DNA from 4 places in the Streptomyces sp. NBC_00386 genome. Region 1 is predicted to be linked to each of the others. Evidence: riboswitches for the same ligand, from Rfam matches in the RefSeq annotation. Region 1 holds a riboswitch; each other region holds the start of a gene.
The links. Region 1 has a riboswitch for S-adenosylmethionine ahead of OG780_RS29830 (aminotransferase class V-fold PLP-dependent enzyme). Riboswitches for the same ligand answer to the same signal wherever they lie in the genome.
Positions count from the first base shown of each region.

Region 2: another riboswitch for S-adenosylmethionine. It lies ahead of thrC (threonine synthase); the one in region 1 lies ahead of OG780_RS29830 (aminotransferase class V-fold PLP-dependent enzyme).
Region 3: another riboswitch for S-adenosylmethionine. It lies ahead of OG780_RS41195 (ABC transporter substrate-binding protein); the one in region 1 lies ahead of OG780_RS29830 (aminotransferase class V-fold PLP-dependent enzyme).
Region 4: another riboswitch for S-adenosylmethionine. It lies ahead of OG780_RS44780 (putative leader peptide); the one in region 1 lies ahead of OG780_RS29830 (aminotransferase class V-fold PLP-dependent enzyme).

Region 1 is NZ_CP107950.1:6,800,733-6,808,256, reverse strand. It holds gene OG780_RS29845 (hypothetical protein) at 6-245, opposite strand; gene OG780_RS29840 (rhomboid family intramembrane serine protease) at 398-1,153, shown strand; gene OG780_RS29835 (Lrp/AsnC family transcriptional regulator) at 1,195-1,476, shown strand; gene OG780_RS29830 (aminotransferase class V-fold PLP-dependent enzyme) at 1,516-2,892, opposite strand; SAM riboswitch class IV at 3,086-3,202, opposite strand; gene trpD (anthranilate phosphoribosyltransferase) at 3,288-4,352, opposite strand; gene qcrB (cytochrome bc1 complex cytochrome b subunit) at 4,523-6,163, opposite strand; gene qcrA (cytochrome bc1 complex Rieske iron-sulfur subunit) at 6,160-7,236, opposite strand; gene qcrC (cytochrome bc1 complex diheme cytochrome c subunit) at 7,233-7,524, opposite strand, start outside.
Region 2 is NZ_CP107950.1:5,290,425-5,297,948, reverse strand. It holds gene groL (chaperonin GroEL) at 1-1,056, opposite strand, end outside; gene OG780_RS23390 (cold-shock protein) at 1,452-1,655, opposite strand; gene OG780_RS23385 (MoaD/ThiS family protein) at 2,097-2,372, opposite strand; gene thrC (threonine synthase) at 2,369-3,667, opposite strand; SAM riboswitch class I at 3,683-3,839, opposite strand; gene OG780_RS23375 (glucosyl-3-phosphoglycerate synthase) at 4,045-4,989, shown strand; gene OG780_RS23370 (alpha,alpha-trehalose-phosphate synthase (UDP-forming)) at 5,068-6,519, shown strand; gene otsB (trehalose-phosphatase) at 6,676-7,524, opposite strand, start outside.
Region 3 is NZ_CP107950.1:9,412,381-9,419,904, forward strand. It holds gene OG780_RS41180 (dipeptide ABC transporter ATP-binding protein) at 1-481, opposite strand, end outside; gene OG780_RS41185 (ABC transporter permease) at 463-1,386, opposite strand; gene OG780_RS41190 (ABC transporter permease) at 1,383-2,342, opposite strand; gene OG780_RS41195 (ABC transporter substrate-binding protein) at 2,346-3,965, opposite strand; SAM riboswitch class IV at 4,376-4,489, opposite strand; gene OG780_RS41200 (sulfite oxidase) at 5,040-6,314, shown strand; gene OG780_RS41205 (cytochrome P450) at 6,337-7,524, opposite strand, start outside.
Region 4 is NZ_CP107950.1:9,094,107-9,101,630, forward strand. It holds gene OG780_RS39795 (expansin EXLX1 family cellulose-binding protein) at 1-498, opposite strand, end outside; gene OG780_RS39800 (acyltransferase family protein) at 611-1,885, opposite strand; gene OG780_RS39805 (hypothetical protein) at 2,290-2,580, shown strand; gene OG780_RS39810 (glutathione S-transferase C-terminal domain-containing protein) at 2,677-3,468, opposite strand; gene OG780_RS44780 (putative leader peptide) at 3,580-3,645, opposite strand; SAM riboswitch class IV at 3,682-3,826, opposite strand; gene OG780_RS39815 (hypothetical protein) at 3,984-4,118, shown strand; gene OG780_RS39820 (amino acid ABC transporter permease) at 4,314-5,318, shown strand; gene OG780_RS39825 (amino acid ABC transporter ATP-binding protein) at 5,315-6,214, shown strand; gene OG780_RS39830 (transporter substrate-binding domain-containing protein) at 6,365-7,390, shown strand; gene OG780_RS39835 (GNAT family N-acetyltransferase) at 7,481-7,524, shown strand, end outside.

The sequences.
Region 1 (7,524 bases):
CTCCCTCAGGAGCCGGCGCCCGGCCTGTCCACCAGTTCGACCTGATCCACCGCGTTGCACCAACGACACCGCACCGACTCGATGGTCTCACTGACCACCTCGCGCTCCTCGACCTTGGGCTCACCGGCCAGGTCCAGGTGCACATACTCGACGACCTTCGACGAGCGGGTCACGTCGAAACGCGTGAGGTTGCCGCAGAGGGCGCAGCGCCAGCGGGTCTTGGCATCGGGCAGGGGAACTGTCATAGGGCAGCCGCTTTCCTTCTCGTGTCCGTCCGGCGCCGGTTTCCCGGTGCTATGGCTCGTAACCCTACGGCCTGGCGGGTACTCGACGCCCGGCCGTCCGCGGCGGCGAGGCGGTCTGTATACATCGGCGCGGTTACGTCATGCTCTGCACCATGATCGGCAATTGGAGTGCGACGGTCGGCAGGGCGCTGCGGGGCCGGTCGGCGCCGGTGACGTACGGACTGATCGTCCTGTGCTGTCTGATCTTCGTGATCGGTCCCGCCTCGGGTCTGGATCCCGCGTACGGCACCGGGGACGAGCTGCTGGTCGCGCAGCGGGCCTATTTCCGCCGCTGGGGCGTGGTGCCGGCCGGTCTGTTCGGCGGGGCCCCCGGCGAGGCGCTCACCCCCGCGACCGCCCTGTTCATCCACGGAAGCTGGCTCCATCTCCTGGGCAACATGCTCTTCTTCTACGTCTTCGGGCTCATGACCGAGGAGCGCATGGGCCATCTGGAGTTCGCCCTCTTCTACCTGGGCTGCGGATATCTGGCCCTGCTCGGCTACGCCGCCGCCAACGCGACCTCGCCGCAGTCCCTGGTCGGGGCCTCCGGGGCGATCTCCGCGGTGCTCGGCGCGTTCCTGTACCTGTTCCCCAGGGCCCGGGTGACCAGTCTCTTCCCGTTCCTGTTCTTCCTGCCGCTGCGGTTCCCCGCCTGGGTGGTGCTGCCGTTCTGGTTCACGCTCCAGTGGCTGGCGGCCGGCCGCAGCTCCCCGGGCCCCGGAGTCGCCTATCTGGCCCACCTCGTGGGCTTCTCCCTGGGTTTCGTCTACGCGTGGGCGCGGTTCCGGCCCCGAAGGCCGCTCGCGCCCGTTCGGGGGGTGCTGCCGGGGCCCCCGGTGGAGCGGCCGGGCCAGGTGGACCGCGAGTAGGGTGAGATCCCCAGCAGCGGCCCCTAGGGAGAGAACCAGCCGTGATCACCGCGATCGTCCTCATCAAGACCAGCGTGGACCGCATCCCCGAGATCGCCGAGTCGATCGCGTCGCTGGAGAGCGTCAGCGAGGTCTTCTCCGTCACGGGTACCTACGACCTGATCGCCATGGTCCGGGTCCAGGCCCACGACGACCTGGCGGACGTCATCCCCGGCAGGATCAGCAAGATCCCGGGCGTCGAGGCGACGGACACCCACGTGGCGTTCCGTACGTACTCCCAGCACGACCTGGAGGCGGCGTTCGCGATCGGTCTCGACTCCTGACCGACGCGGCACCGCCTCCGGGCGAAGCCGCCGTGGGCGTCAGACCGCCGGGACGCAGCGGCCGTCCTCGGTGCGGTACTGCCAGCGCGCGCCGTCCCTGACGAGCTCGCGCACCGCGCGGACGAAGCGCTCGACGTGCTCGTCGGGGGTACCGGCGCCGAAGCTGACGCGGATGGCGTTGAGGGACTTCTCCCCGGGCGCCGCCTCGGGGGCTCCGCACTCCCCCTGGGTCTCCGGGGCACTGCCGAGCAGCGTGCGGACGAGCGGGTGTGCGCAGAAGAGGCCGTCGCGGACGCCGATGCCGTACTCGGCGGAGAGCGCGGCCGCGAAGTGCGAGCTGTTCCAGCCCTCGACGACGAAGGAGATGACGCCGACCCGCGGGGCGTCGTCGCCGAAGAGGGAGAGGACCCGGACCTCGGGGACCTCGGCGAGGCCCGCGCGGACGGTACGGATCAGGTGCCGCTCACGGGCGAGAAGGCTGTCGAAGCCCTCCTCGGTGAGCGCCTTGCAGGCCGAGGCGATCGCGTAGGCCCCGATGACGTTCGGCGAGCCGGCCTCGTGCCGGGCGGCGCTGTCGTGCCACTCCACGTCCACGCCGCCGTCCGCGCGCCGGGTGACCTTGCGGCTGGCCCCGCCGCCCGCGAGGTACGGGTCGGCCTCGCGCAGCCAGTCGGAGCGGCCCGCGAGGACACCGGAGCCGAACGGCGCGTACAGCTTGTGCCCGGAGAAGGCGACCCAGTCGACGTCGAGGTCCTGGACCGACACCGGGTGGTGCGGGGCGAGCTGCGCGGCGTCGAGGACGATGCGGGCGCCGTGGGCGTGCGCGGCGGCGGCCAGCTCCCGCACCGGCCACAGCTCCCCGGTGACGTTCGAGGCGCCGGTGACGCAGACCAGGGCCGGTCCGTAGCCCCCTTCAATGGACACAGTGCGGGCGGCGAGGGCGTGCTCCAGGGTGTCGACGGCCTCGCCCGGGGTCCGCGGGGCGTTCAGGTACGTCACCCGGGCGTCGCGCCAGGGCAGCAGGGAGGCGTGGTGCTCGGTCTCGAAGACGAAGACCTGGCAGTCGGCCGGGAGCGCGGCGGCGAGCAGGTTGAGCGAGTCGGTGGTGGAGCGGGTGAAGACCACCTGGTCACCGGCGCGGCAGTCGAGGAACTCCTCGACGGTCCTGCGGGCGTTCTCGAAGAGGTCGGTGGAGAGCTGCGAGAGGTAGCCGGCGCCCCGGTGGACGCTGCCGTAGTAGGGCGCGTACGCGGCCACGTCGTCCCACACCCGCTGGAGGGCGGGCGCGCTGGCGGCGTAGTCGAGGGCCGCGTAGGTCACCTCGCCGCCGGTGACGAGCGGGACGGTGACATCCCGGCCCAGAACGGCCAGGGGGGCACAAACGGTCTGGTCGGCGGCAACGGTGGAGACAGACATGGCGAGCTCCTGTGAGAGGCATGCGGGATCACCGCGCGAGCCGGCCGCCCGGAGGCAGGGCTGGGCTCGGCGCGGGAAAAGGTGAAAAGGGTGTGCGGAGGCGGGGCTCTACGCCCTACCGCATTCGCTTGCTCACAGAAGGCTCCCTCGAACGACCAGGACCCCTGGTTGCGTCCGCCCGGAGGGCGGGAGGGGTCCGCGCTTGCCGTAGGCCTCGCTGCCTACGACCTGGTCTTCACCCGGGGCACCCCGCCACGGACGGAGGGTTGCCGGACAGCCGGCCGGGGCCTGATGGCTGTCACTCATGACCTGGTACAGCATCTTGCCAGAGGATCTTCCACGCGCAAGGCGCAGTCCGGATTCTGGACTGCGCCTCGCTCCGTGTCACCGGTGGATCAGGCGTTGCTGGCGGCCACCCAGCGCTCCAGGGTGCGCTTCGCGGCGCCGGAGTCGATCGACTCGACCGCCTTCTCCATTCCGTCGCGGAGCTGGTCCGCGAGCGGTGCGCCGGTCGGCGACAGGGCCACCAGGGCCGCCGCCGAGTTCAGCAGGACCGCGTCCCGTACGGGCCCCCGCTCGCCGTCCAGGACGCGCCGGGCGACCTCCGCGTTGTACGAGGCGTCGGCGCCGCGCAAGGCCTCCACCGGGACGATGTCGAGCCCGACGTCGCGGGGGTCGAAGCGCTCCTCGGTGACCTTGCCGTCGCGGACCACCCAGACGTGGGAGCCCGCGGTGGTGGTCAGCTCGTCGAGGCCGTCGTCGCCGCGGAAGACGAGCGAGGAGTTGCCGCGCTCGGCGAACACGCCCGCCACGATCGGCGCCATCCGGGGATCGGCGACGCCGACCGCCTGGGCCTTCACGCGCGCCGGGTTGGTCAGCGGCCCGAGCACGTTGAAGGTGGTCCGGATGCCCAACTGGCCGCGGGCCGCCGCCACATGACGCAGCGCCGGGTGGAACTTGACCGCGAAGCAGAACGTGATCCCGGCCTCCTCGGCCACCTCGGCCACCCGCTTCACCGGCAGTTGGAGATTGACCCCGAGCTTCTCCAGGACGTCCGACGCGCCGGACGCGGAGGACGCGGCCCGGTTGCCGTGCTTGACGACCTTGGCGCCGGTACCGGCCACCACGATCGAGGACATCGTGGAGATGTTGACGGTCTTCGCGCCGTCGCCGCCCGTTCCGACGATGTCGACGGTGTGTCCGGGCACCTCGATGACATTGGCGTGCTCGTACATCGCCCGGACGAGTCCGGTGATCTCCTGGACGGTCTCGCCCTTGGCCCGCAGGGCCACCACGAACCCGGCGATCTGCGCGTCGGTCGCCTCGCCGCGCATGATGCGGTCCATCGCCCAGGCCGTGTCGTCCGCGCTCTGGTCGCGGCCTTCGAGCAGGCCGTTCAGTACCGCGGGCCAGGAACGGCCCGCCGCGGTGTCGCCTCCAGCGGGGTTCACAGCGCTCATGGTCGCTCCTGGGTTCGTGGGTCACTCTGTCGCGGGTGACACGGGTCGTGGGTGACGCGGAGTGGATCGCCCCGCACCACCGGGTGAGTCCACCCTATCCAGCCCGGAGGACGGCAAAGAGCCCCGTCCATGTCATGGACGGGGCTCCAGCCGTGGCGAACAGCCGGGGATCAGTGGTGGCCGTGGCCGCTCGTGATCTCCTTGTACTCCTCGACGGTGGGCTTGGGGATCTGGCCTTCCTCCCCGTAGAAGCCCTGGCTCATCTTGGCGCGCAGCTTCTGCGTGCCCGAGACCTTGCGCTCGACACCGTTCTCGTCGACCGTCGGGCCGATCTCGGCCGGCTTGTACTGCTCGTGCGCGGTGAGCGTGTGCAGCGCGTCCTGGCTGAGCGGCTCGTGGACCTCGATGAACTCACCGTGCGGCAGGCGCTTGATGATGCCCGACTCGCGGCCGTGCAGCACCTTGTCCCGGTCCCGGCGCTGGAGGCCGAGGCAGATCCGCTTGGTGGCGATGAAGGTGAGCACCGGCACGACGAAGAACGCGATGCGCACGAACCAGGTGATCGAGTTGATCGCCAGGTGGAAGTGCGTGGCCCAGATGTCGTTGCCGCCGCCGACGAGCAGGACGAAGTACCAGCTGATCCAGGCGGCACCGAACGCGGTCCGGGTCGGGACGTTGCGCGGGCGGTCCAGGATGTGGTGCTCGCGCTTGTCCCCGGTGACCCAGGACTCGATGAACGGGTAGACCGCGATCGCGACCAGGACCAGCGGGAAGATCACCAGCGGGATGAACACGCCCAGGACGAGCGTGTGACCCCAGAGGTTGATCTCCCAGCCCGGCATGACACGGATCAGGCCTTCGGAGAAGCCCATGTACCAGTCGGGCTGGGCGCCCGTGGACACCATGTCCGGACGGTACGGACCCATGGCCCAGATCGGGTTGATCGAGGCGATCGCCGCGATGACCGCGATGACGCCGAAGACCAGGAAGAAGAAGCCTCCGGCCTTGGCCATGTAGACCGGCAGCAGCGGCATGCCGACGACGTTGTTGTTCGTCTTGCCAGGGCCCGCGAACTGCGTGTGCTTGTGGTAGAAGACCAGGATCAGGTGGCCCACCACGAGGCCGAGCATGATGCCCGGCAGCAGCAGCACGTGCACCGAGTAGAAGCGGGCAACGAAGTCGCCGCCCGGGAACTCGCCGCCGAACAGGAAGAACGACAGGTACGTGCCCACGATCGGCACGGACAGGACCGCGCCCTCCATGAAGCGGACACCGGTGCCGGAGAGCAGGTCGTCCGGGAGCGAGTAACCGGTGAATCCGGTGAACATGCCGAGGACGAACAGCAGGAATCCGAAGACCCAGTTGACCTCACGCGGCTTGCGGAACGCACCCGTGAAGAACACGCGCATCATGTGCACGAACATGCCGGCGAGGAAGATCAGCGCGGCCCAGTGGTGGATCTGACGGATCAGCAGGCCACCGCGCACATCGAAGGAGATGTGCATGGTCGAGTTGAACGCCTCGGACATCAGCTGGCCCTGCAGCGGGATGTAGCTGCCGTGGTACTCCACCTCGTTCATCGACGGGTGGAAGAACAGGGTCAGGTACACACCCGTGAGGATGATGATGATGAAGCTGTAGAGGCAGACCTCACCCAACATGAACGACCAGTGGTCGGGGAAGATCTTGCGCATGTTGGACTTGGCCAGGGAATAGATCCCGAGACGGCCGTCGGCCCAGTCGGCCACCCGCTCACCGGCGGGTGCCTTCTCGCGCGAGGAGCGCGAGTCGGAGGTGGTGGTAGTGCTCATCCGCGCTCCCAGAATGCAGGACCGACGGGCTCCTGGAAGTCGCTGAGCGCCTCGAGGTAGCCCTCAGCGTTCACGCCGATCTGCAGCTGCGGCAGGGCGTGACCCGCCGGGCCGAAGATGACCCGGGCACCGTCGGAGAGGTCGAAGGTGGACTGGTGGCACGGGCACAGCGCGTGGTGCGTCTGCTGCTCGTACAGGGAGATCGGGCAGCCGACGTGGGTGCAGATCTTCGAGTACGCCACGATGCCCTGGTAGGACCACTCGAGTTCCTGCTTGTCCTTGATGTCCTCCGGCTGGAGCCGGATGATCATCAGGGCCGCCTTGGCGATCTCCTTCTGGAAGTCCTCGTCGTGCTCCTCCAGGCCCTCGGGCTTGGCGAAGGTGAGCGAACCGACGGCCAGGTCCGAAGGACGCAGCGGCTCGTTCGTGTTCATGTTGACGAGGAGCTTGCCCTTGGACCACAGCGTGTGGCGCAGCTTCGTGCCGGGCAGCGGACCGAGGTCGCGCAGCAGCATGACGCCGGAGAGCGGGAACAGGGCCAGCGCGCCGAACATCGTGTTGCGGATCAGCTTGCGACGGCCGAGCGCGGACTCCTTGGCGCCTTCCTTGAAGTCGGCCAGGACCTTGGCCTTGACCGCGGGCTCCGCCTCGATCGGGTGACGCTCGTCGGCGATCTCCACGTCGGACATCAGGGTGCGGGCCCAGTGGACCGCGCCCGCGCCGATCGCGAACAGCGCCACGCCGAGGCACATGCCCAGCGCGAAGTTCAGCGCGCTGATGTGCCCGAGCGGGAACACGTAGACCGACTTGTCGTTCGGGATCGCCACGTAGGAGGCGATGAAGCCGACGGTGGCCACCATCGACAGCACGAACAGCATGGCGACCAGACGCTCGGACCGCCTTGCGGCCCGCTCGTCGATGTCCTGGATGCGGTGCTCGTGGGGCGGCAGCCCCGGGTCCGCGAACGGGTTCTGCTCGTCCGCGACGGCTACCGGACCGTGACCGTGACCGGCGTGGTCGTCGGAGGCCCGCTCGGCGGGCACGTTCTCTTCTGGAATGTCTTGGCTACTCATGACTTCTTGGCCTTTGCGGTCCGAGCGGCGACCCAGACGGCGACGGCGACCAGGGTTCCGAGACCGAAGACCCAGCCGAACAGGCCCTCGCTGACCGGCCCGAGGCCGCCCAGCTCAAGACCGCCCGGGCTCTCGGTGTCGTCACCGTTGACCGCGTCGAGGTACGCGATGATGTCCTGCTTGTTCTTCTCCGTCAGCGTGGTGTCGGGGAAGGACGGCATGTTCTGCGGGCCCGTCTGCATGGCCTCGTAGATGTGCTTCGGGTCGACACCCTCCAGGCTCGGCGCG
Region 2 (7,524 bases), 1.5 Mb from region 1:
CTCGATCTCGGCACGGATCTGGTTCACACGGCCGGCGACCTGGTCGGCGGAGCCGGACCCGTCGACGATCGTGGTCTCGTCCTTGGTGATGACGACCTTGCGGGCGCGGCCCAGCAGGTCCAGACCCGCGTTCTCCAGCTTGAGGCCGACCTCCTCGGAGATGACCTCGCCGCCCGTGAGGATGGCGATGTCGCCGAGCATGGCCTTGCGGCGGTCACCGAAGCCCGGAGCCTTGACGGCGACGGACTTGAAGGTGCCACGGATCTTGTTGACGACCAGGGTCGACAGGGCCTCGCCCTCGACGTCCTCGGCGATGATCAGCAGCGGCTTGCCGCCCTGCATGACCTTCTCCAGGAGCGGGAGCAGGTCCTTCACGTTCGCGATCTTGGAGTTCGCGATCAGGATGTACGGGTCGTCGAGGACGGCCTCCATACGCTCCATGTCGGTGGCGAAGTACGCCGAGATGTAGCCCTTGTCGAAGCGCATACCCTCGGTGAGCTCCAGCTCCAGACCGAAGGTCTGGGACTCCTCGACGGTGATGACGCCTTCCTTGCCGACCTTGTCCATCGCCTCGGCGATGAGCTCGCCGATCTGGGTGTCGGCGGCGGAGATGGAGGCCGTCGAAGCGATCTGCTCCTTGGTCTCGACATCCTTCGCCTGCTCCAGCAGGGCACCGGAGACGGCCTCGACGGCCTTCTCGATACCGCGCTTGAGGGCCATCGGGTTGGCGCCGGCGGCGACGTTGCGCAGACCCTCGCGCACGAGCGCCTGGGCCAGCACGGTCGCCGTGGTCGTACCGTCGCCGGCGACGTCGTCCGTCTTCTTGGCGACTTCCTTGACCAGCTCGGCGCCGATCTTCTCGTACGGGTCCTCGAGCTCGATCTCCTTGGCGATGGAAACACCATCGTTGGTGATCGTGGGGGCGCCCCACTTCTTCTCGAGGACGACGTTACGGCCCTTGGGGCCGAGGGTGACCTTGACGGCGTCAGCGAGCTGGTTCATCCCGCGCTCGAGACCGCGCCGTGCCTCCTCGTTGAACGCGATGATCTTGGCCATGTGAAGTGGTCCTCCCGGACGGGGTGGATTGCTCCGGATCGTGCCCGCGCCCGCGACGGACGGCCTGCAAGCCTTGTGGTTCCTTGCCCCACAGGCCCGCGGGCCTCGCTGACCCGATCCAAGTTCTGTCACTCTCACTGGGAGAGTGCTAACGCCAATGATTAGCACTCGACCACTGCGAGTGCAAGCGCCTCTCACGAAAACGGGGCCGATGGGCGACCTCCACGCGCGCCCTGGAGGGCGGCCCTCGCGCGGCCCCGCACGGGCACGCTCGCGGGCGCGCGCAGGACAAGCGGAGGACGGCCGGAGGTGGCCGGGGACGTACGAGGGGCCCGCATCCCTGTGGGATGCGGGCCCCTCGTATGTGAGTTGCGTCGGTGGTCGTTCGCGCCCGATCAGACGGCGAGTTTGACCATGTCCGCCTGCGGACCCTTCTGGCCCTGCGAGATTTCGAACTCCACTCGCTGACCCTCTTCAAGGGTGCGGTAGCCGTCCATCTGAATCGCGCTGTAGTGCACGAAGACGTCCGCACCACCGTCGACCGCGATGAAGCCGTACCCCTTCTCCGCGTTGAACCACTTGACGGTGCCCTGAGCCATGCCTAACTCCCCTATTACTGGCCCTTGCACAGATCCACACTTCGCGGATCCGGGTCAGACCTCACCCCCCAACGGTTGGGGGTGTGCGCCGGAACGCGTCGACCGCGGCTGAATGTATCTGTCCAACTGCCCTCTGCAACAGGTCAATCGGACGAGAATTCTGGGCATGGCCGATCAATGATATGCGGAGAATGCGCAAGGATTCGGGGCAAGTCGGGCCCCGCAAATGCCATAAAATGCCCAAAAAGGCGAGCCAGTTTGGCTACTTCTTGTCGGCCCGCGAACGCTCACTCATATGCGTCCGGCATGAAACCAACATCCAAATTGGAGCGGCTTCCCCAACTCTAGCGCGCTCAACCCTACAGAATTGCCCCCTCCGTTTGTCTTACGGAGGGGGCAATTATGTGAACGCACTGTGTTCGGCATTACCGAGGGTAACGATCAGCCTCCGGCGACGGCCGGAATGATCGAGACGCCCACACCGTCCGGAGTCGCCGTCTCCAGGCCCTGCTCGAAGCGAACGTCGTCGTCGTTGACGTACACGTTGACGAAGCGGCGCAGCTTGCCCTGGTCGTCCAGGACGCGCGCGGCGATGCCCGTGTGGTTCTTCTCCAGGTCGCTGATGACCTCGGCGAGGGTCGTGCCCTCGGCCGTCACCTCGGCGGCGCCACCGGTGTAGGTGCGCAGGATGGTGGGGATGCGGACGTTGACGCTCATGATGCGAGGCCAGCCTCTCGGAAGGAGTCGAGGTTCGGGCGGATGGTCGCGGTCAGCCCGGTGTCCGAGGCCACCGCGTCCAGGGTCTTGAGGCCGTCGCCGGTGTTCAGCACGACCGTGGTGAGGGTCGGGTCGAGGAGACCGTTCTCGATCAGCTTGCGGGTGACGCCGACGGTCACGCCGCCGGCCGTCTCCGCGAAGATGCCCTCGGTGCGCGCGAGCAGCTTGATCGCGTCGACGATCTGCTCGTCGTTCACGTCCTCCACGGCACCGCCGGTGCGCCGCGCGATGTCGAGCACGTACGGCCCGTCCGCGGGGTTGCCGATGGCGAGCGACTTGGCGATGGTGTCCGGCTTCTGCGGCCGTACGACGTCGTGGCCGGCCTTGTAGGCGACGGACACCGGGGAGCAGCCCTCGGCCTGGGCGCCGAAGATCTTGTAGGGCCTGTCCTCGACGAGCCCGAGCTTGATCAGCTCCTGCAGGCCCTTGTCGATCTTCGTGAGCTGGGAGCCGGAGGCGATCGGCACGACGAGCTGGTCGGGGAGCTTCCAGCCGAGCTGCTCGCAGATCTCGTACGCCAGGGTCTTGGAGCCCTCGGCGTAGTAGGGCCGCAGGTTGACGTTGACGAAGCCCCAGCCCTCGCCGGCCGGGTCGCCGATCAGCTCGGAGCAGAAGCGGTTCACGTCGTCGTAGTTGCCCTGGATGCCGACGAGCTCGCCGCCGTAGACCGCGGCCATGACGACCTTGCCCTGCTCCAGGTCGTGCGGGATGAACACGCAGGAACGGAAGCCGGCGCGGGCCGCCGCGGCGCCCACGGCGCCGGCGAGGTTGCCCGTGGAGGAGCAGGAGAGGGTGGTGAAGCCGAAGACGCGGGCCGCTTCGATGGCCTGGGCGACGACGCGGTCCTTGAAGGAGTGCGTCGGGTTGCCGGAGTCGTCCTTGACGAAGAGCTTTCCGGCGTCGACACCGAGCTCACGGGCCAGGTTGTCGGCCTGCACGAGCTTGGTCCAGCCGGGGTTGATGTTGGGCTTGTCCGCCACGTCCGCGGGGACGGGCAGCAGCGGCGCGTAGCGCCAGATGTTCGCGGGTCCCGCTTCGATGCGCTTGCGGAGTTCTTCGGTCTCGTAGGCCGAGAAGTCGTAGGCGATCTCCAGCGGGCCGAAACACTCCTCGCAGGCGAAGACCGGGCCGAGCGGGACGCGGTGCCCGCATTCGCGGCAGGAGAGCGCCGCGGCCGGGCCGAGGTCCACCGCTTCGGCGGAGTTCGTGGTACTTGCAACTGTCTGCGCAGCCATGGAGGCGAGGCCCTTTCCTCATCTTCCTCACGACGCACTTCGCCGTGAGACGGATTTGGCACCTTCCCGAGCCGGGAGCCTCGCGACGCGATCGACATCGATCGGTACGAGACCGGCTGGAGGGTTGCCGGGGCTTCATCGGGCCGTATCCCTCTGCCCCTCTGGATGAGCGGTATTTGATTGTTGAACTGTTGAACGCGATACGTACCGACGATCCAGGACATGCGATGGTCATCCGCGTTGTTCAAGACTGTAACCGAAGGCCAGGACAGTTGAGATAGTCGTCCGAACCGCGAGACGACGGCAATCGATCTGCCGCTGGCCGCAGCGGGCACGCCGATGAGAGCGTGTGATCAGACAGTGAGGAGCCGCAGACCGTGCTGAAGGACGTCGAAAGCTGGCTGAGCACACGCTCCTGGTCCGTGACCGACCGCCCGCTCCACAAGATCATGGCCGCGAAACGCATCACGGGATCGACGGTCAGTGTCGTGCTGCCCGCGCTCAACGAGGAGGAGACGGTCGGCGAGATCGTCGCGATCATCCGCCACGACCTGATGCAGCAGGTGCCCCTCGTCGACGAGATCGTCGTCGTCGACTCCGGCTCGACCGACCGCACCTCCGCGGTCGCCGCCGCCGCGGGCGCGAGGGTCGTGCACCGCGACGACATCCTCCCGCGGATCCCGGCCGTGCCCGGCAAGGGCGAGGTGCTGTGGCGGTCGCTCCTCGTCACGAGCGGGGACATCGTCTGTTTCATCGACGCGGACCTCAAGGAGTTCTCGTCCGACTTCGTCTCCGGGATCGTGGGCCCGCTACTCACCGATCCCGGCGTCGACCTGGTCAAGGCCATGTACGACCGCCCGCTGGGCGGCGCCTCGGGACAGGGCGGCCGGGTCACCGAGCTGATGGCCCGCCCCCTGCTGAACATGCACTGGCCGCAGCTCGCGGGCTTCGTCCAGCCGCTCGGCGGCGAGTACGCGGCACGCCGCTCGCTGCTCGAACAGCTCCCCTTCCCCGTCGGCTACGGCGTCGAACTCGGCATGCTGGTCGACGCCCTGCACCTGGTGGGCCTGGACGCCCTCGCCCAGGTGGACGTCGGGGTGCGCAAGCACCGCCACCAGGACGGCCAGGCACTCGGCCGCATGGCCGCCGCGATCTACCGCACCGCGCAGCTCCGGCTGGCCCGCGGTCACCTGATCCGCCCCGCCCTCACCCAGTTCGAGCGTGGCCGGGACGGTTTCCAGCCGCGCACGTACTCGGTGGACACCGAGGAAAGGCCGCCGATGAGCGAAATCTCCGAGTACCAGCGGCGCAGGGCCGCGTAGACCGGCCCTGACGGCCGCGATCACATACGGCCGAAGGGGCGCGTTTGAGCGTTTCGACACGGGGCTAGGTTTCGAGGCATGGCTTCAACGCATGGTGCCCACAGGATTCTGGTCGCCTCCAACCGCGGCCCGGTCACCTACGAGGTACGGGAGGACGACTCGCTGCACGCCAGACGCGGCGGCGGCGGCCTCGTCTCGGGACTCTCGGCGATCGGGCCGGACGCGGGCGCCCTGTGGGTGTGCTCGGCCCTCGGCGACGGCGACCGGGAGGCGGTCCGGCGCGGGGTCGGCGAGGACGGCGTACGGATGCTGGCCATCGACGCCGAGGTCCACGCCGACGCGTACAACGGCATCGCCAACTCCGTGCTGTGGTTCGTCCACCACCTGCTCTACCAGACCCCGCTGGAGCCGGTCTTCGACGCGGAGTTCCGGCGCCAGTGGGAGTCGTACCGGACCTACAACCGGGCCTTCGCCGAGGCGCTGGCCGAGGAGGCGGCCGAGGGCGCGGCCGTACTGGTCCAGGACTACCACCTGTGCCTCGTGCCCGGGATGCTCCGCGAACTGCGCCCCGACCTGCGCATCGGCCACTTCTCCCACACCCCGTGGGCGCCCGAGGACTACTTCCGGATGCTCCCCGACGACATCCGCGCGGAACTGCTGGACGGCATGCTCGGCGCTGACCGCGTGGCGTTCCTGACCCGGCGGTGGGCGACGGCCTTCACGCGCTGCGTGGAGACGGCCGCCCCGGAGCGGTACCGGGTGGCCTCGTCCCCGGAGGACCGGCCGGAGATCGAGCACCTCGACGGCTCCCCGCCCGGTCGGACCCTCGTCGGTGTGCACGGCCTCGGCGCGGACGCCGAGTTCCTGCGCGAGCGCTCGCACCGGGCGGACGTCGAGGAACGGATGGCCGCGCTGCGCGAGGAGATCGGCGCCGGCCGCAGGACGATCGTGCGCGTCGACCGGACCGAGCTGTCCAAGAACATCGTGCGGGGGCTGCTGGCGTACCGGCAGCTGCTCGACGACCACCCCGAGTGGCGCGAGCGGGTCGTCCACGTGGCGTTCGCCTACCCCTCGCGGCAGGACCTCGCGGTCTACCGGGACTACACGGCCGAGGTGCAGCGCGTCGCCGACGAGATCAACTCCCAGTACGGGACGCCCGGTTGGACCCCGGTGGTGCTGCACGTGAAGGACGACTTCGCGCGCTCGCTCGCCGCCTACCGGCTGGCCGACGTCGCCCTCGTCAACCCCATCAGGGACGGCATGAACCTCGTCGCCAAGGAGATCCCGGTCGTCTCCGACGAGGGCTGCGCGCTGGTCCTGTCGCGGGAGGCCGGGGCGTACGAGGAACTGGGTGAGGACGCGATCTCCGTGAACCCGTACGACGTGACCGGGACGGCGCGGGCGCTGCACGAGGCGCTCGGCATGCAGCCGGGCGAACGAGCCGAACGCACCAAGCGCCTGGCCGCCGCGGCCACCGCCCTCCCCCCGGCCCAGTGGTTCCTGGACCAACTCCAGGCACTGGAAACCTGAGCACATTCCGTTTCCCGGCCGGGGAACGTTTCAGCCCCGGCCGGGGAAATTTCAGCCCCTCCGGCGTTTGAGGAGCGGGGTCCGGGGGCGGAGCCCCCGGGTACGGGACGGGTAGGGGCGGAGGGGGCGAAACCAGCTTGCGGCCCGCCCGCCCGCTCAGGCGAGTTCGGCCGCGAGGGCCGCGAGGAGGCGGACGACTCCCGGCGGCCCGTCGACCACCAGGTCGGCACGGTCGGCGAGTTCGGCGACCTCGGAGCTGCCGCTGCACACCAGAAGGCCGGCGATCCCGTCGGAGCGGAGCTTGTCGACGGCGGCGAAGGCGGGCAGGTCACCCAGGTCGTCACCCGCGTACAGAACAGCCTCCGCACCGATCTCCCGGACGTACTCCATGAGGGCGACGCCCTTGTCCATCCCGGGCGGACGCAGCTCCAGGACCATGCGCCCCGGCTCGACGATCAGCCCGTGCCGGGCGGCCAGTTCACCCAGCGGCTCCCGGAGCGCCTCGAACGCGGCCTGAGGATCGGCGGCACGCCGCGTGTGCACCGCGACGGCACGGCCCTTCTCCTCGATCCAGGTGCCCTGCCAGGCGCCGATACCGTCGAGGAACCCCGGCAGTTCGGCGCGGACGGCGGCCACGCCGGGATGCGGGGCGGGGGCGGTGACCGTGCCGCTCACCGCGTCCCAGCGCTCGGCGCCGTAGTGGCCGAGGACGACCAGGTGCTCCAGTCCGGCCACGCCCGCGAAGCCGCCGTGGCGCACGGCCACACCGGCGGGGCGGCCGGTGACCACGGCGACGGAGGCGACCTTGGGGGCGAGCGCGGCGAGTGCGGGGACCGCGTCGGGGTGCGCGCGGGCCCGGTCGGGGTCGGGGACGATGGGGGCGAGGGTTCCGTCGAAGTCGAGTGCGACGACGGTGCGGGTGGGGCGCGTGAGGATCGCTTCCAGAGCGTCGCGTCCGGCGGGGGTCACCGGGGCCGGCAAGGAGTCCTTGGATTCGGGGTGGCT
Region 3 (7,524 bases), 2.6 Mb from region 1:
CGTCGGGCAGTCCGGCCCGGTCCAGAACGGCGAGCGCCTCGACGGCGGCCGAGCGGCGGTTCGCCAGACCGTGGATGCGCAGCACCTCCGCGACCTGTTCGCCGATCCGCTTGACCGGGTTGAGCGACACGGTCGGGTCCTGCGGGACCAGCCCGATCCGTGCCCCGCGTACGGTGCGCAGTTCCGCCTCCGACAGCGTGGCCAGGTCGTGCCGGCCGAAGCGCACCGAGCCCGCGTCGATGACGCCGTTGTCCGGGAGGAGACGGGTGATCGCGTGCGCGGTCGTGCTCTTGCCGGAGCCGGACTCACCGACCACCGCGGTCACCTGCCCCGGCCACACGTCGAGGTCCACGCCCCGGACGGCCGCCACGCCGCCACCGCCGCGGGTGCGGTACGAGACGGACAGGCCGCGGATCTCCAGCAGTGGTGTGGTCATGTCCTCACCGTTCTCGGCTTCGTCGGTCATCGCTGCCGGGACCATTCGCCGTCCAGGGCCCTCGCGACGCGGTTGGTGGCCAGTACGGTCGCGGCGATCGCCAGTCCGGGCAGCGCGGTCAGCCACCAGGCGTTGGCCAGGTAGTTGCGGCCTTCGGAGATCAACGTGCCCCACTCCGGGGCCGGCGGGGGAGCGCCGTACCCGAGGAAGCTCAGCGCCGACACGGCCAGGATGGAGGCGCCGAAGTCGAGCGTGGCCAGGACGATCACCGGGCCCGCGGCGTTGGGCAGCACATGCCGGCCCAGCACCGAGTACCAGCGGGCCCCGCAGGAGCGCGACGCCTCGACGAACACCGCCTGACGCACCCGGAGCACCTCGGCGCGGGCGACGCGGGCGAAGGAGGCGACACTGGCGATGCCGACCGCGACGGCCACCTTCACCGTCCCGTATCCCAGCGCGGTCACCAGGGCCAGCGACAGGAACAGCGCGGGGATGGCGAGCAGGACGTCGACGAAGCGCATCAGCACGTCGTCCACCCAGCGGCCGACGAACCCGGCGACCACGCCGAGCAGGCCGCCCACCACGAACGCCACCAGCACCGCGATCAGCGTGGCCTTCAGGGACAACTGTGCGCCGTGCACCACCCGGGAGAACACATCGCGCCCCAGCTCGTCCGTGCCGAACCAGTGCGCGCCGCTCGGGCCGCGGAAGTTCTGCGCCGGTACCCCTGTCAGCGGATCGCGAGAAGTGAACAGCTGCGGCCGGAACGAGGCCAGCACCACCAGCACGAGGACGCCGATCGACAGCAGCAGACCAGGGCGGCGCAGCAGGAACCGCAGCACCCGCCGTACGCGGACGCGGCGCCCTGGTGCGGGATCCTGCGGTGGTCCCACCGGCCGAACGAGACCGAGCGCGGTCTCGGCGGGGTCGTCGACAAGACTCTGGCTCATGCGATGCGCGCCCTTCTGTCCGAGGCCACCACGATCCGGGGGTCGAGCAGCGGATAGACCAGGTCGACGACGAGGTTCGTCGTCACGAAGATCAGTGCGCCGAACGCCACCACCCCCTGGACCACCGGGATGTCCTGGGCCGTGACGGCCGCCGCGGTCACGCGGCCCAGGCCGTCACGGGAGAACACCGTCTCGACGACGACCGAACCGGCGATCAGCTGCCCCACCAGCAGTCCGGCGACCGTCAGCGCCGGCAGGGAGGCGTTGCGCAGCGCGTGCCGCAGATGGACCCGCCAGCGGCCCGCGCCCTTCGCGCGGGCGGTCTCCACATACGGCTGGTCGAGCGCGGTGAGCAGACTCTTGGCCAGCACCTGCGCGATCAGGGCGCCGGTCGGGACCGCGAGGGTCAGCGCCGGCAGCACCAGCCCCTTCGGCCCGTCGTTGCCGAACGCGGGGAACCAGCGCAGCCGGAAGGAGAACGCCTCGACGAGCAGGAGCCCCACCCAGAACGTCGGGACGGACACTCCCAGCGGCGGCAGCGACAGCAGCAGCTGCCGCAGCCAGCGGCGTGTGGTGTACGTGGCCGTCACCGCCAGCCCGCCGCCGAGGACCACCGCGAACAGCAGCGCCGAAGCCGTCAGTTGGAGGGTCTGGGGCAGCGCGTCGGCCAGTGTCGAGGCGACCGGGCGGCCGGTGGCGACCGAGTCGCCGAAGTCCCCGCGCACCGCCCGGCCGAGATACTCGGCGTACTGCGTGAGCACCGGCTTGTCGAAGCCGTACTCGTGCCGCAGGGCGGCGATCTGCCGGGGATCGACCTGCCCCGAGTCCATTCCGGCACCGGCCATCGCGGTGACCGGGTCGCCCGGCAGGTAGTCCAGCACCAGGAACGACACGGTGTACGCCGCCCACAGCACCCCGACCGCCTGCGCGAGCCGTTTGAGCACGTAGCCGCGCACGGGTCAGCCGATCCAGGTGTCGTGCAACTGGATCCGGCTGGAGGCGTCGAAGGCGAGGCTGTGCACCTTCGTGGACAGGCCGAGCTGGGTCTGCAGCTCCACCACCGGCACGTTGTAGGCGTCGCGCACGATCGACTGCTGTGCCTGGGCCACCAGTTCGCTGCGCCCCGCCGGGTCGGTGGTCGCGGCCTGCGCGGACAGGGTCCTGTCCAGGCCGCTCGCCGGAACGCGGTAGAAGTTGGCCAGCTTCGTGGAGAAGGAGCTGCGCAGGATGTCGGGGTCGGCGCGGGTGATGTTCCCCCATGTCGCGTCGAATTCGCCCGACTGCTGTGTCGGTGTCAGCTGGGTGAGCTGGAGCTGCTTGAGGGTCACCTGAACTCCCACAGCCTTCAGCTGCTGCTGTATCAGCTCCAACGCGGGCTGATTGGTCGCCGCGTTGGGAACCCAGTCGATGGTCAGGCTCAGCTTCTTGCCGCCCTTGGTGCGCGTGCCGTCGCCGCCCGCCTTCCAACCGGCCTCGTCCAGAAGGGACTTCGCCTTGGCCGCGTCGAAGGCCAGATCCGGGGCGAGGCTGGTGTAGTCGGGCGTGGTGTGTGCGAGGACGCTGGTCGCCGCCCGGGTGCCGGTGGGGAAGACGGTGTCGGCGATCTGCTTGCGGTCGATGGCGGACAGGATCGCCCGGCGGACCCTGGCATCTTTCAGGAGGGGCCGCGCGTTGTTGAAGCCGAGTCCGAAGACGATGCCGGGGTTGGCCCGCCTCTGGAGGGTGACCTGGCCGCCCTTGAGCGCCGCCTCGTCGGCCCGGCCCACACTGCCGATCGCGTCCACCTGGCCGGACCGGAGACTGCCGGCGCGCACGCCCGCTTCCGGCACGACCTTGAACACGAGCTCGTCCAGGTACGCCTCGCCCTTCTTGTTCCACCGTGAGGAACCCCAGGCGTAGCCGCGGCGCTTGGCCAGGGTGATCGACTGGTTCTGCACGTACCGCTTCAGCACGAAGGGTCCGGATCCGATCACCCCGTCACTGCACTTCTGCTGCGGTGACCTCTTCGCGCTCGCCGACGACTCGATCCCCAGGGAATGCGTGGAAGTCGCCTGCAGGAACTGGGCGTTGGGCTGCTGGAAGGTGACCTTGACGGTGAGCGGGTCGACCACCGTGGTGCTCTTGGCGCCGCTCAGGTAGCCCTCGGCAAGGGTCCCCAGGACACCGAGACGCGGCACCGCGTCGAAGTTGTCCTTGACCACCTGGGCGGTCAGCGGGGACCCGTCGCTGAAGGTGACACCCGAGCGCAGGTGGAAGGTGAAGGCGGTCGCGTCCGCACTGATGTCCCAGCTCTTCGCCAGCCACGGCACGATCTTGCCGGTCCTGGGGTCCTGGTCCGTCAGCGAGTCCACGACCTGGCGCACCGAGTAGATCGTGTCGTTGCTGCCGACCTGCTGGGGATCCACACAGCCGGCGTCCGACCCCACGGCGAAGGTCAGGGTTCCGCCGGAACGCGGCTTGCCGTCACCGGCGCCGGAGCCGCCGGTGTCCGACCCGCAGGCCGTCAGCAGCACACTGGTGGTGAGAAGGGCGGTGAGCGCCGCCCATCGGGGAGATCTGAAATCCGGAAGTGCACTCACGGAGGGTTCTCCTCATTGTGTCGCCAGGCACGGGACACCGCGCGGGGCACGGCCACGCACAGGCGTGCGGGCCCGGTCGGCGCGGTGCCGTGACGGGGGAAATGTCCTGCGGACAGGGGCCGGGCGGAAGGTGGATCCGAAGGATCAGCAGGAGCAGGAGGAGGCGGGACCCGGACGGGGACGCATACCCCGATCACTGGTCACGGACGGGGCCCTCGGCGGGCAAGCCCGTCAGCGCTCCGCTGCGGAAAGGGCCGTCAGGCCTGACAGAAGCAGCTGGTCGAGCGCTTCAGATCGATGTGGCGTCGGCGCGCCAGCCGGGAGAACACCATGGCGACGGAGAAGGAGGCACGAGGGTCACCACTGTGTCGCATAACGGTCCTCCCCCCATCTCCGGCCCCGGTCATGGGGCCACGCGCTTGCGCGGATCGTCGCTGATCCCGCCGGGCTTTCACCTGGAGCACCCCACCGCGCGGGAGGGTTGCCGGTCAGCAAGCCAGGGCTTGACGCTGACACTCGATGCCGTTCGTGATCGTACGGAGCGGTTCTGACGTACGTCAATGGCGGCACCGGACTCCGCCGGGGAGCACGGGCCGGCCGCCGTCATGTCAGGGACACGAGGCCGGCCGCGGTCGTGTCGGGCGACACGGGCGTCGGTCGCCGTCACGTGGGGGACACAGGCCGGTCGCCGTCACGGCGGGGAGAGTCGGCGTTCAGGAATTGACACCATCGCGCCGGCCCGCCGGTCAGGTGCGGGGCCGACGGGTCGCGGCCGCCACGCCAACCGACCTGCCTGGACGCCCGGTTCACCGGCACGAATGCTCCGTTGACGCCTTCCGCCCCGTGTGCTTTCATCCCGCCATGCCGATGTCGGAGCCGCTGACCCGCCGCCGCGCCGTGGACCTCGTCCGCGTCGCCGCCGCGCTGTGTCGGACGACCGGCTGATCACGCGCTTCCGCGAACTTCCGCTCCGTACAAGCCGGTTGAGCCCATACCGGTCGACCTCGCGCATACCCGTGCCGACTTGTGCCGAGCCCTCTCGTTCCTCTCGCCCCGTTATGACGAGGACCCGCCATGCCTTCGCTCACCCCCGCAGGTCGCCGCTACGAAACCGAGTACGACCGCCGCAGGCTGCGCCAGTGGCTCGCAGGTGAGGCCAGAGCCGAAGGGGTCACCCGCCGTCGGCTGCTCACCCTGCTCACCGCTGCCGCCGCCGGAACCGCACTCGGCACCCCCCAGCCCGCCCACGCCGCCGACAGACCGATCGTCAAGCCGCTGCCCGCCGAGTGGTTCATCGAGCGCGGCACCAACGCCGAGACCCGGTGGGAGGCGCTGCGCGGAACCGGTCACCACACCCCCAACGAACTGTTCTTCGTGCGCAATCACACCGCCACACCCGTCCTGAATGCCGACGACTGGCGGCTGCGGCTGTGGGGGAGCGGGTTGCGCGGCAACCACGGCGAGGACCGTCCGGTGGAGTTCGGGTACGACGATCTGCGCGCGCTGCCGGCCGTCACCCGGACCGCGTTCGTCGAATGCGCAGGGAACGGCCGCTCCTACTACACGACGCAACAGGGGGAGACGGTCACCGGCACCGCGTGGACCCTGGGAGCGATCGGCGTCGCACGCTGGCGCGGGGTGCGGCTGGGTGACGTGCTGCGCAGGGCAGGGCTGTCCCCCCGCGCCGTGGACGTGCAGCCGCGCGGTCTGGACGCCGAGTACGTCAGCGGCGGCGAGAGTCTGGGGCGGGTACGACGTCCGCTGCCGCTGGCCAAGGCCCTGGACGACGTACTGCTCGCGTACGAGATGAACGGCGAGCCGCTTCCGTACGACCACGGTCATCCGGTGCGGGTGTTGGTGCCCTCCTGGGTGGGGATCGCGTCGATCAAGTGGGTCGGCGACATCGAAGTGTCCGCACAGCCGCTCTACTCGCCCTGGAACACCACCTTCTACCGGCTGTTCGGCCCCGCCTACCCCGAGGGCGGGAGCGCTCCGCTGACCCGGCAGGCCACGAAGAGCGCCTTCGAGCTGGCGAGCGGGGCCACGTTCACGGCCGGAAACAGGCACGTCCTGCACGGACGGTCATGGTCGGGGGCGGGAGGCGTCGCCAAGGTCGACGTCAGTACGGACGGCGGTGCCAACTGGCGGCCCGCCCGGCTGCACGACCGGCCCCAGTCCGGCACCTGGACCCGGTGGTCCCTCGGCTGGCGGCCCGACACACCCGGCGCCACCCACCTGCTGGCGCGCGCCACGGACACAGCCGGCCGGACCCAGCCGGACACCGCCGTACCGAACGCACAGGGGTACCTGTTCGGCGCGGTGGTACGGCATCCGGTCAGCGTGGTGTGACAGCAGGCACTCCGCCGTCCCCTCACACCGACCCGTGGGGCAGCACGGGCAGTGCGGCCAGACGGCGGTGCAGATAGCCGCCGCCCCAGGCCAGTTCGTTCAGCGGCACAGCCGGCTCCAGCCGTTGCCAGCGGCCGAGGACGACGGTCAGGGCCACCGTGAGCTCCAGGCGGGCCAGTGCCGATCCGGGACAGTAGTGCGGGCCCAGACCGAACGTGAGATGACGGCCGGCGGTGCTGCGGTCCGGGTCCAGTGTGCCGGGGTCGGCATGGCAGCGCGGGTCGTGGTTGGCCGCCGCCACGGAGAGCAGGACTCCGCTGCCCGCCGGAATGACCGTGTCCCCGAACCGGACGTCCTCCAGCGCCACCCTCTTGGTGCTGAAAGGGCCCGGGGTGTCCCAGCGCAGCAACTCGTCCACCGCGCGCGGAATCCGCGACGGCTCCTCCCGCAGGGAGTCCTGTACGTCGCGGTGGCCCAGCAGCGCCACCACGCTCATGCCGATCGCCTGCACCGTGCTGTCGAAGCCGGCCAGCAGCAGCATCGCCAGGAGGGAGGCGACCTCGTCCTCGGTCGCGCCGCCCTGTTGGCGCCATGCCGCGAGGACGCGCGAGACGACGTCGTCACCCGGAGCGGCCGCGCGGCGGACCATCTCGCGGCGGACGAACGCGTCGATACGGGCCACGCTCTCCTCGACGGCGCGGGCGGAGCAGCCCGCCTTGTCCGCGAGGAGCGCCACCGGTTCGTACAGCGCGGCCCGCTCCTCCTCACGCACCTCGAACACCTCGCACAGCGACCGGAAGGCGAACGGGCGCGCGAACGCGTCCATCAGCTCCAGCGGCCCCTGCCCCCGCGCCGCGTCCGCCGCGTCGAGCAGTTCACCGGCGGCTTGCTCGATGCGCTCCCGGTGGGCGGCCATGCGTGCCGGGGTGAGGGCCGGAGTCGCCAGGCGGCGGATCCGCGTGTGGTCCGGCGGATCGTAGTTGACCAGCGTCACGTCCAGCGCGCGTCGGCGCACGCCAGGGTCGGGAACGTGGCCGCCGCTCAAGGACAGGCGGGGATCCAGGAACCCGGCCCGCACATCCTCGGCACGGGTCACCAGCCAGGCGGGCCGTCCGGCGGGCGTCCTGATCCGGGCCACGGGACACGTCTCCCGGATCTCGGCCAGCGTCTCCTCAGGACGGGCCAGGAACGCGGCCCCGAGCGGCTCCGG
Region 4 (7,524 bases), 2.3 Mb from region 1:
GGCCCCGCACGCCTTGGACGTCTCGTAGTCCGTGTGGTTCATCGCCGCCGTCATGAGATCGCCGCTCGGACCGTAGGAGCAGGCGCCGTCGCCGGTTCCGGCGTCGTACGTGGTCGCCACTCCCCGGTAACCGACCCCCGGGCGGATCCGTCCCGCCAGCGCGGCTGTCGTCGCCGTGGTCCGGGAGGCGTCCGGGGTCGACGGCCGCGCAGACGCCGTGGAGGGGCGGGCCGTCTCGGTCGGGGAGACGGCCGAGCCGGGCGACCGGGTCACCGTGGGGGACGTCGATCCGGCCGGGGACCCCCGGCCGGGAGCCGCGGTCCCCCGGGAACCGGCGGCGGTCGAGACCGCCGGGTGTCCCGTATCGGCCCGGTGACCGGGGCGGAACGCCACGGCCAGACAGACCAGAGCACCGACCGCGACCAGGGCGACCGGGGTGAGGGCCCACAGCGTCCGCCGACGTCCGCGCCGTCGCGCGGCCTGCCTCGTTTCCTTCATGCGCATCCGTTCGGAGGATCGAGCCGGTGATGTGTCCATCAGTGGCCGCCGGAAGCGAAAAGGTTGCCGCCCGTTCCCCGGAGATCTCTCCTGTGGGCCGCGCGTGGACGGGTCACGTCGAACGCATGCGGCGGATCCGTTTCCGGCCCCGGGCCTGACCCGGCACCTCGACGAGGCGATGGGTCAGCGCTGCCAACGGCAGCAGCACGGCGAGGAACGCCGCTTCGAGTACGGGACTGTCGCGGCGGTACCGGCCGATCACGCTGCCGCTCACCGCCAGCAGGGCCGGATGCACCAGGTACACCGAGTAGCTGACCGTCCCCAACCGGGTCAGCGCGCGCGGAAATCTCCGGCGGCGCAGCGCGAGGGCCACGCCGAAGGTGAGTACGGCCAGCAGGAACGCGGTGATCCAGCCGCGCCGTGCGAAGTGGGTCGCCGCGCCGTGCTCGTACGCACTCCCCACGGCGCAGATCAGCACGACGGCGGCGGTGCGGGCCGCGCATGGCCAGGTGATCTCCCCGCCTTCCGCCCGCCGGACGGCGGTGCCGAGGAATATCACCGCCAGGATCACCAGGCCTTCCCAGAGGGGAACGGTGCCGTTGAAGGGGACCAGGACCAGCGCGAGGACGCCTCCCGCCACGGCCCCCGGCACACGCAGCGCGGACGTCGTGGAACTTCCGCAGAGGACGGCGAACACCAGCGCCGTCGCGGCGAGCGCGACGAGCGGTCCGGTACCGACCGCGGACGAGAGCGCCGACGCCCGCGGCACGAACGCCGCCGTCGCGCTCACGGCGGCCAGCGCTCCCAGAACCACCGCGACCGTCGCCGAGCGCCGGTGCAGCCGGACCGTGAACAGGGCGACGACCAGCAGGTAGAACGCCAGCTCGTACGACAGCGTCCACAGGACGAGGACGACACTCGGCGTCCCCAGCAGTTCCTGGAGCAGGGTGACGTGCGCGACGGCCACCGTGACGGGATTCCGCCCGTCGAAGCGAGCCCCCAGGTGCGCGACGCCCAGCAGATCCAGCGCGAGGACCGAGCCCACCACGGCGGCCCACAGCGGGTAGACGCGAAAGGCCCGCCCGATCCAGAAGGTCCTCACACAGCCCCGGCGCTCGAGCGAGGCGGGGATGACGTAGCCGCTCACCAGGAAGAACACCATGACGCCGTACCGGCCGATGTTCAGCTGGGGCATCAGCTGCTCACGGAACTCCGCCATGAAGGCGTACGACGAGTGGTCGACCGCCACGAGGAGCGCGGCGATCCCGCGCAGGGCGTCCAGCCAGCCCAGCCGTGGGGGACCGGCGGAGCCGCCGGACGCGGGTGGACCTGACGCCGGGGACGGCCGGTGTGAGGGCGGCCGGGGAACGGGAGGTGCGGGTTCCATGGAGGTGCCTGCCTGGACCGGGTCCTGTGGGGTGACGGGTGCGCCGGGCCGGCCGGGAAGCGGGCACGGAGGGCGGGGCGGCCCGGTCCGCGATTCGCCGGCGCTCGGCTCGCGAGGCCCTGGAATCCACATCGAAGTGCGGACACGCCGCTGCGCGGTACGGGACACGCCCTGAGGAGACGGCTTTCGCCGGGATTGGCTACGCGCCGGTCGGTCGCGTGTTCCCGCTACGCGTAGGCCGATCGGGTCGAGGAGCCCGCCGCATGATCCGGACAACAGGTCCGCAGGCGTTGCCCGGCGTCGTCGGCTTCACGGGGACGCAGGGCTTGGTCCGGCTTCTGGGCGGCCGGGGGAGGAGAGTCGCGGCGGCGAGAGGTGGCATCGGGCATGCGTCGTATCCGGGGATGGGACAGAGTGATGCCATGGGCCGCCTGTGGATGACCTGGTCGCTCGAGGGTGTCGGATCGGCCGGCCAGAACGTCGCGGACGTCGAGGCGGCCTGCCGTGCCCTGATCGGCTCCGTGGAGCGGTCCCGGCGTGCCTTCGAGGTACCGGAGCCGTGGGAGGAACTCCGCGAGTCGGCGCTGCTCCTCCAGGAGCAGATTATGGGACCGGGGCGCGAGGTCCTGGAACAGGGCCGGCACTGGGCCTCCACCCTGAGGGGCGTGAGCATTCTGCTGGTTCCGCGCGAGTGATCCGCGCGGCCGCCGGGCCGGTGTTTCCGGCCCGGCGCTCGCCGTCCGCGCGAGTCACCGTCCGCCTGCCCGGCAGGCCCGGTTCCGGCGGGAGCGTCAGACGTCCGCCGACAGGGGCACCGCATCACTCCCGTGCCGGAAGGCGGGGTGATCGCCGAGACGGCGTACGTAGTCCCGGAGCCGGGGACGCGAGCGGAGGGCGTCGCAGGGGCCCAGCCCGGTCAGAGCCGTCCATACGTCCACGTCCGCCGCCGTGAGGGAGTCGCCCAACACGTAGGGCTTCGCGGCGAGTTGACAGTCCAACAGTTCCAGGGCCGCCGCTAGTTCCGAGGACGGGGCGGACGGGGTGACATCGCGGTCCAGCAGATCGCGGAGGGCTTCGATGTCGGCGGCGAGGGACGGAGGGCAGAGCGCGGAGGGGCTCGTCGTGGTGTGACCGGAGAACAGTCCGGCCAGATCGCGGAGGATGGCGGGCGGGTGGTTGCTGACGATGCGTCCGCTCCACCGGTCGCACAGGGCGGGAGCGGTGAGCGGTCCGTCGAAGTGGTACTCGGTGGCCTCGTAGGCGCGGCGCAGTGAGGCGAAGGCGTCGGGTGTCCGCGCGGGGTCCGCCAGGAGTGTGGTGGCGACCGAGTCCCGAAGGCCGAGCAGTTCGAGGGTGATGGCGATACGCAGCGAGAACGGACAACTCCGCGACAGATACAGCTCGTAGCGGTGTGGAGCCGGGTAGAAGCCGCCGGCGAGACCGACACCGATGCGGCTGTCGACGCGGTGGGGGAGGACGGACGGTGTCGCCGTCGGCTGGAGGCGAAGGGCCGAGGGGAACGAAACCTGCTCACAGGGGCGTGCGTTGGCAGTGCTGGACGTGCGCGAAGCTGTCTCGGGCATGACTCTCCCTGGGGGAAGAAGGAAGCCACCGCCGCTTTGTGGGCACCGGCGGCCGAATGCGGATTGACTGCGCTGGTCGCACCGGTCCGGATCGCACGGACCGGCAGCGGATCAGTAAGCGCTGGAGACACGCAACAGATCGATGTGCAGGCGCCTCGTCAAGCCGTTCCTTGGCATTCCCACCGGTCCCGACTCCGGGGCTCGCGAGACGCGAGACCGCTCTTGTCCCGCCGCACCGGCGGGACCCGGTCGTCACCCGGGGCACCCCGTCGCGGTGGAAGGGTTGCCTGTCAGCGGGCCGGGGCCGATGACCACCGGAGCGGGCGAACCCGCACCGTGGGCGCTGACAATCGTGACCGTCCATGCCAGTCTCGGTGCGCTCTGTTGTGCCGTCAAGGAGGCCGCACGTGCGGTCTCACCTGGTGGTCACCCGCATTGACATTGTTTTCGGGGCGGGCCTAACCTGCGGCCCACTACAGGATGCCTTTTCGGCCGGAGTAGAAATGGTGACGGCGATGCACACAGCTGACGGGACGGCCGCATGGCGGCGCCTCGGCCGCGATGTGCTGTGCGCCGACCGCTCCGTGGACCTGCTGCGCGTCAACAGCGCCCTCTGTACGGGCATGTGTCGCTCCCTCAGCCGAGGCTGACCGCCCCTTCGGGTCTTTGACGACCAGGGGCTGACGGCTCTTCGAGTTTTCGACGACCACCGCTGTCGCGATGTGTCCTTTCCCGTTCAGCCCCCGTTCCACGTGTGCCCGTGCCTCGCCGCGTACTGAGCCGTCCCGCTCGGCGTGGCGCTGCCGCTCCGTGGTCCGGGGTGTCCGAATCCGCTGGAGCTCTCCATGAGTCAACCTTCCGGCAGCGCTGTGTCCTTCGGATCAGCGGCGCCCGCAGAGGCGATCCCCCGTACCGACCTCCCCGCCGCACCCAAGCCTCTGGCGGCCCAACGAGTCCTTCCGCTCCGGCGTCCCGGCCGCTGGATCATCACGGCCGTCGTACTCGTGCTGGCCGCCCAGATCGCCCACGGCCTGGTGACCAACCCCTTCTACCAGTGGGATCGGTTCCAGTACTGGTTCTTCCGCCCCACCATTCTCGACGGCCTTCTCATCACCCTCGAAGTGGCCCTCTACAGCGCCGTGTTGGGCCTTCTCGGCGGTATCGTGCTGGCTCTGGCCAGGCTCTCCCGGAGCCCGGTGCTGCGCGCGGTGAGCTGGGTCTACACCTGGCTGTTCCGATCGGTGCCGCTGATCGTGGTCCTGCTGTTCCTCTACAACTTCAGCGCGCTGTACCAGACGTTGAGCGTGGGCGTTCCGTTCGGGCCGGCCTTCTTCACCTTCGACGAGTCCCGCCTGGCCACCGACATGGCCGTCGCCGTCGTAGGACTGAGCCTGAACGAAGCGGCGTACGCCTCCGAAGTGGTACGCGGCGGCGTTCTCTCCGTCGACCAGGGCCAGCACGAGGCGGCCTCCGCCCTGGGGCTGCCGAAGCGGTACCAGTTCGCGAAGATCGTCTTCCCGCAGGCACTGCGCTCCATCACCCCCAACTACGTGAACCAGTTGATCGGCCTGATCAAGGGCACCTCGCTGGTCTTCTACGTGTCCCTGCTGGACCTGTTCGGCTCCGTGCAGAGCATGGGCAGCACCTACCCCGGCGACATCGTGCCGCTGCTCCTCGTGGCCACCGCCTGGTACCTGATCCTCACCAGCGTCGTGTCCGTCATCCAGTTCTACGTCGAGCGGTACTACTCGCGGGGCGCGCTGCGCACCCTGCCGCCGACCCCGTTGCAGAAGGCGCGGAACGCTCTGCGTGACGTGCGGGCCCGGTTCCGGAGGGAGACGGCGATATGAGCGGCGAGACGCATCTGACGACAGTGAGGACTCGGACGGCCCCGGCCGCCGACGCGGCGGAAGTCGCGTCGACCGCCTCCGCCCGGGCGGCGGACGCCACCGCGACCGCCGAGAGCGCCGGAGCGCTCCAGGTCGAGCCGGCCGCGGTCGAGGTGCACGATGTGCACAAGTGGTACGGAGCCCAACGGGTTCTGGACGGTGTGGAGTTGACCGTGCGGCCCGGTGAGGTGACGGTCGTCCTCGGTCCGTCCGGCTCCGGGAAGTCCACCCTCCTGCGGGTGATCAACCATCTGGAGAAGCCCGAGATCGGCCATGTGAGCCTGAACGGTGAGCTCATCGGCGTACGCAGGCACGGCGACCGTCTCAAGGAGCTGAGCGAGCGGGCCATCCTGGCCCAGCGCAGCCGGATCGGGTTCGTGTTCCAGAACTTCAACCTCTTCCCGCACCTGACCGTGCTGGACAACGTGGCCGCCGCTCCCGTGGCGACCGGGCGGCTGTCCAGGGCCGGGGCGCGGGACCTGGCCCGCGATCTGCTCGCCCGGGTGGGCCTGGCCGACAAGGCGGCCGCCTACCCCCGGCAACTGTCGGGCGGTCAGCAGCAGCGCGTGGCCATCGCCCGCGCGCTCGCCCTGCGGCCCGGAGTCATCCTCTTCGACGAACCGACGTCGGCGCTCGACCCCGAACTGGTCGGCGAGGTCCTCGCCGTCATCAAGGATCTGGCACACAGCGGCACCACGCTGGTCATCGTCACCCACGAGATCGGCTTCGCCCGCGAGATCGCCGACCGGGTGGTCTTCATGGACGGCGGCCGCATCGTCGAACAGGGCCCGCCCGAGCAGGTGTTGGACCATCCGCGAGAAGCGCGCACCAGAGAGTTCCTGAGCAAGGTGCTCTGACCGCTTCCTCTCGACGCGCAGCGAGACACCTCTCGCCGAGGTGCTCCTGCCTCACCGCCCCGACCCGCGGCGGGGCGGCTCTCCCCCGATTCGGCGGCCCGCAGGGACCGTTCCCCCACATCTCTCACCGCACACCCGATAAGGACAGCCATGCCCACCTTCAGCCTGAACCGCAAGGCCCTCCGCGGCGTCGCCGCCACCGCCGCCGTCGCCTCCCTCGCGGCCTCCCTCGCCGCGTGCGGGGGAGACAGCGACGCCGCCACCCGCACGCGGACCGACGCGGCCGGAACCGTGACCGTGGGCGCGCTCTCCAACGGGGCCGCCAAGGAGACCGTGCTGAAGGTCTCCGAGGTGAAGTCGATCAGCGATGAGCTGCCCAAGTCCGTAGCCGAGAGAGGCACGTTGGTCGTGGGGATCGGCGCACTGCCCGCAGGGTCCCCGCCCTTGAACTTCGTGGGACAGGACCAGAAGACGCTCACCGGCAGCGAACCCGACCTCGGCAAGCTGGTCGCCGCGGTCCTCGGGCTGAAGCCGGTCGTGAAGAACTCGACCTGGGAGAACCTGTTCGTCGGCGTCGACAGCGGCAAGGTGGACGTCGCCTTCTCCAACGTCACCGACACCGAGGAGCGCAAGAAGAAGTACGAGTTCGCCTCGTACCGGCAGGACAACCTCGCCTTCGAGGTCCTGAAGAAGAGCACGTGGAACTTCGACGGCGACTACCGGAACCTGGCCGGCCAGACCGTCGCGGTGGGTGCCGGCACCAACCAGGAGAAGATCCTGCTGGAGTGGAAGGCGAAGCTGGCCAAGGCGGGCAAGGCGTTCACCGTCAAGTACTACCAGGACAACAACGCCACGGCTCTGGCGCTGAACAGCGGGAAGATCGACTCCTTCTTCGGCCCCAACCCGGCTGTCGCCTACCGCGCCACCCAGAACGCCAAGTCCCCCCACCCGACCCGCAACGCGGGCCAGTTCTCCGGCGCGGGCGAGACGATCCAGGGCCTGATCGCGGCCACCGCGAAGAAGGACAGCGGGCTCGCGAAGCCGGTCGCCGATGCCATCAACTACCTGATCAAGAACGGCCAGTACGGCAAGTGGCTGGCCTCTTGGAACCTCTCCGACGAGGCGGTGGAGACCTCCCAGGTCAACCCGCCCGGCCTGCCGCTCGACAACTCCTGAAACCACCGTGCGCCCAAGGGACTTCGCCGTGCGCGGCGAAGTCCCGGGGCGCGTCCGGCCGCGTTCCAGATACGGAGAACCCGCACCGCCATGTCCACCAGCGTCCACCCCGTCCCCGTCCCCGTCCCCGTCCC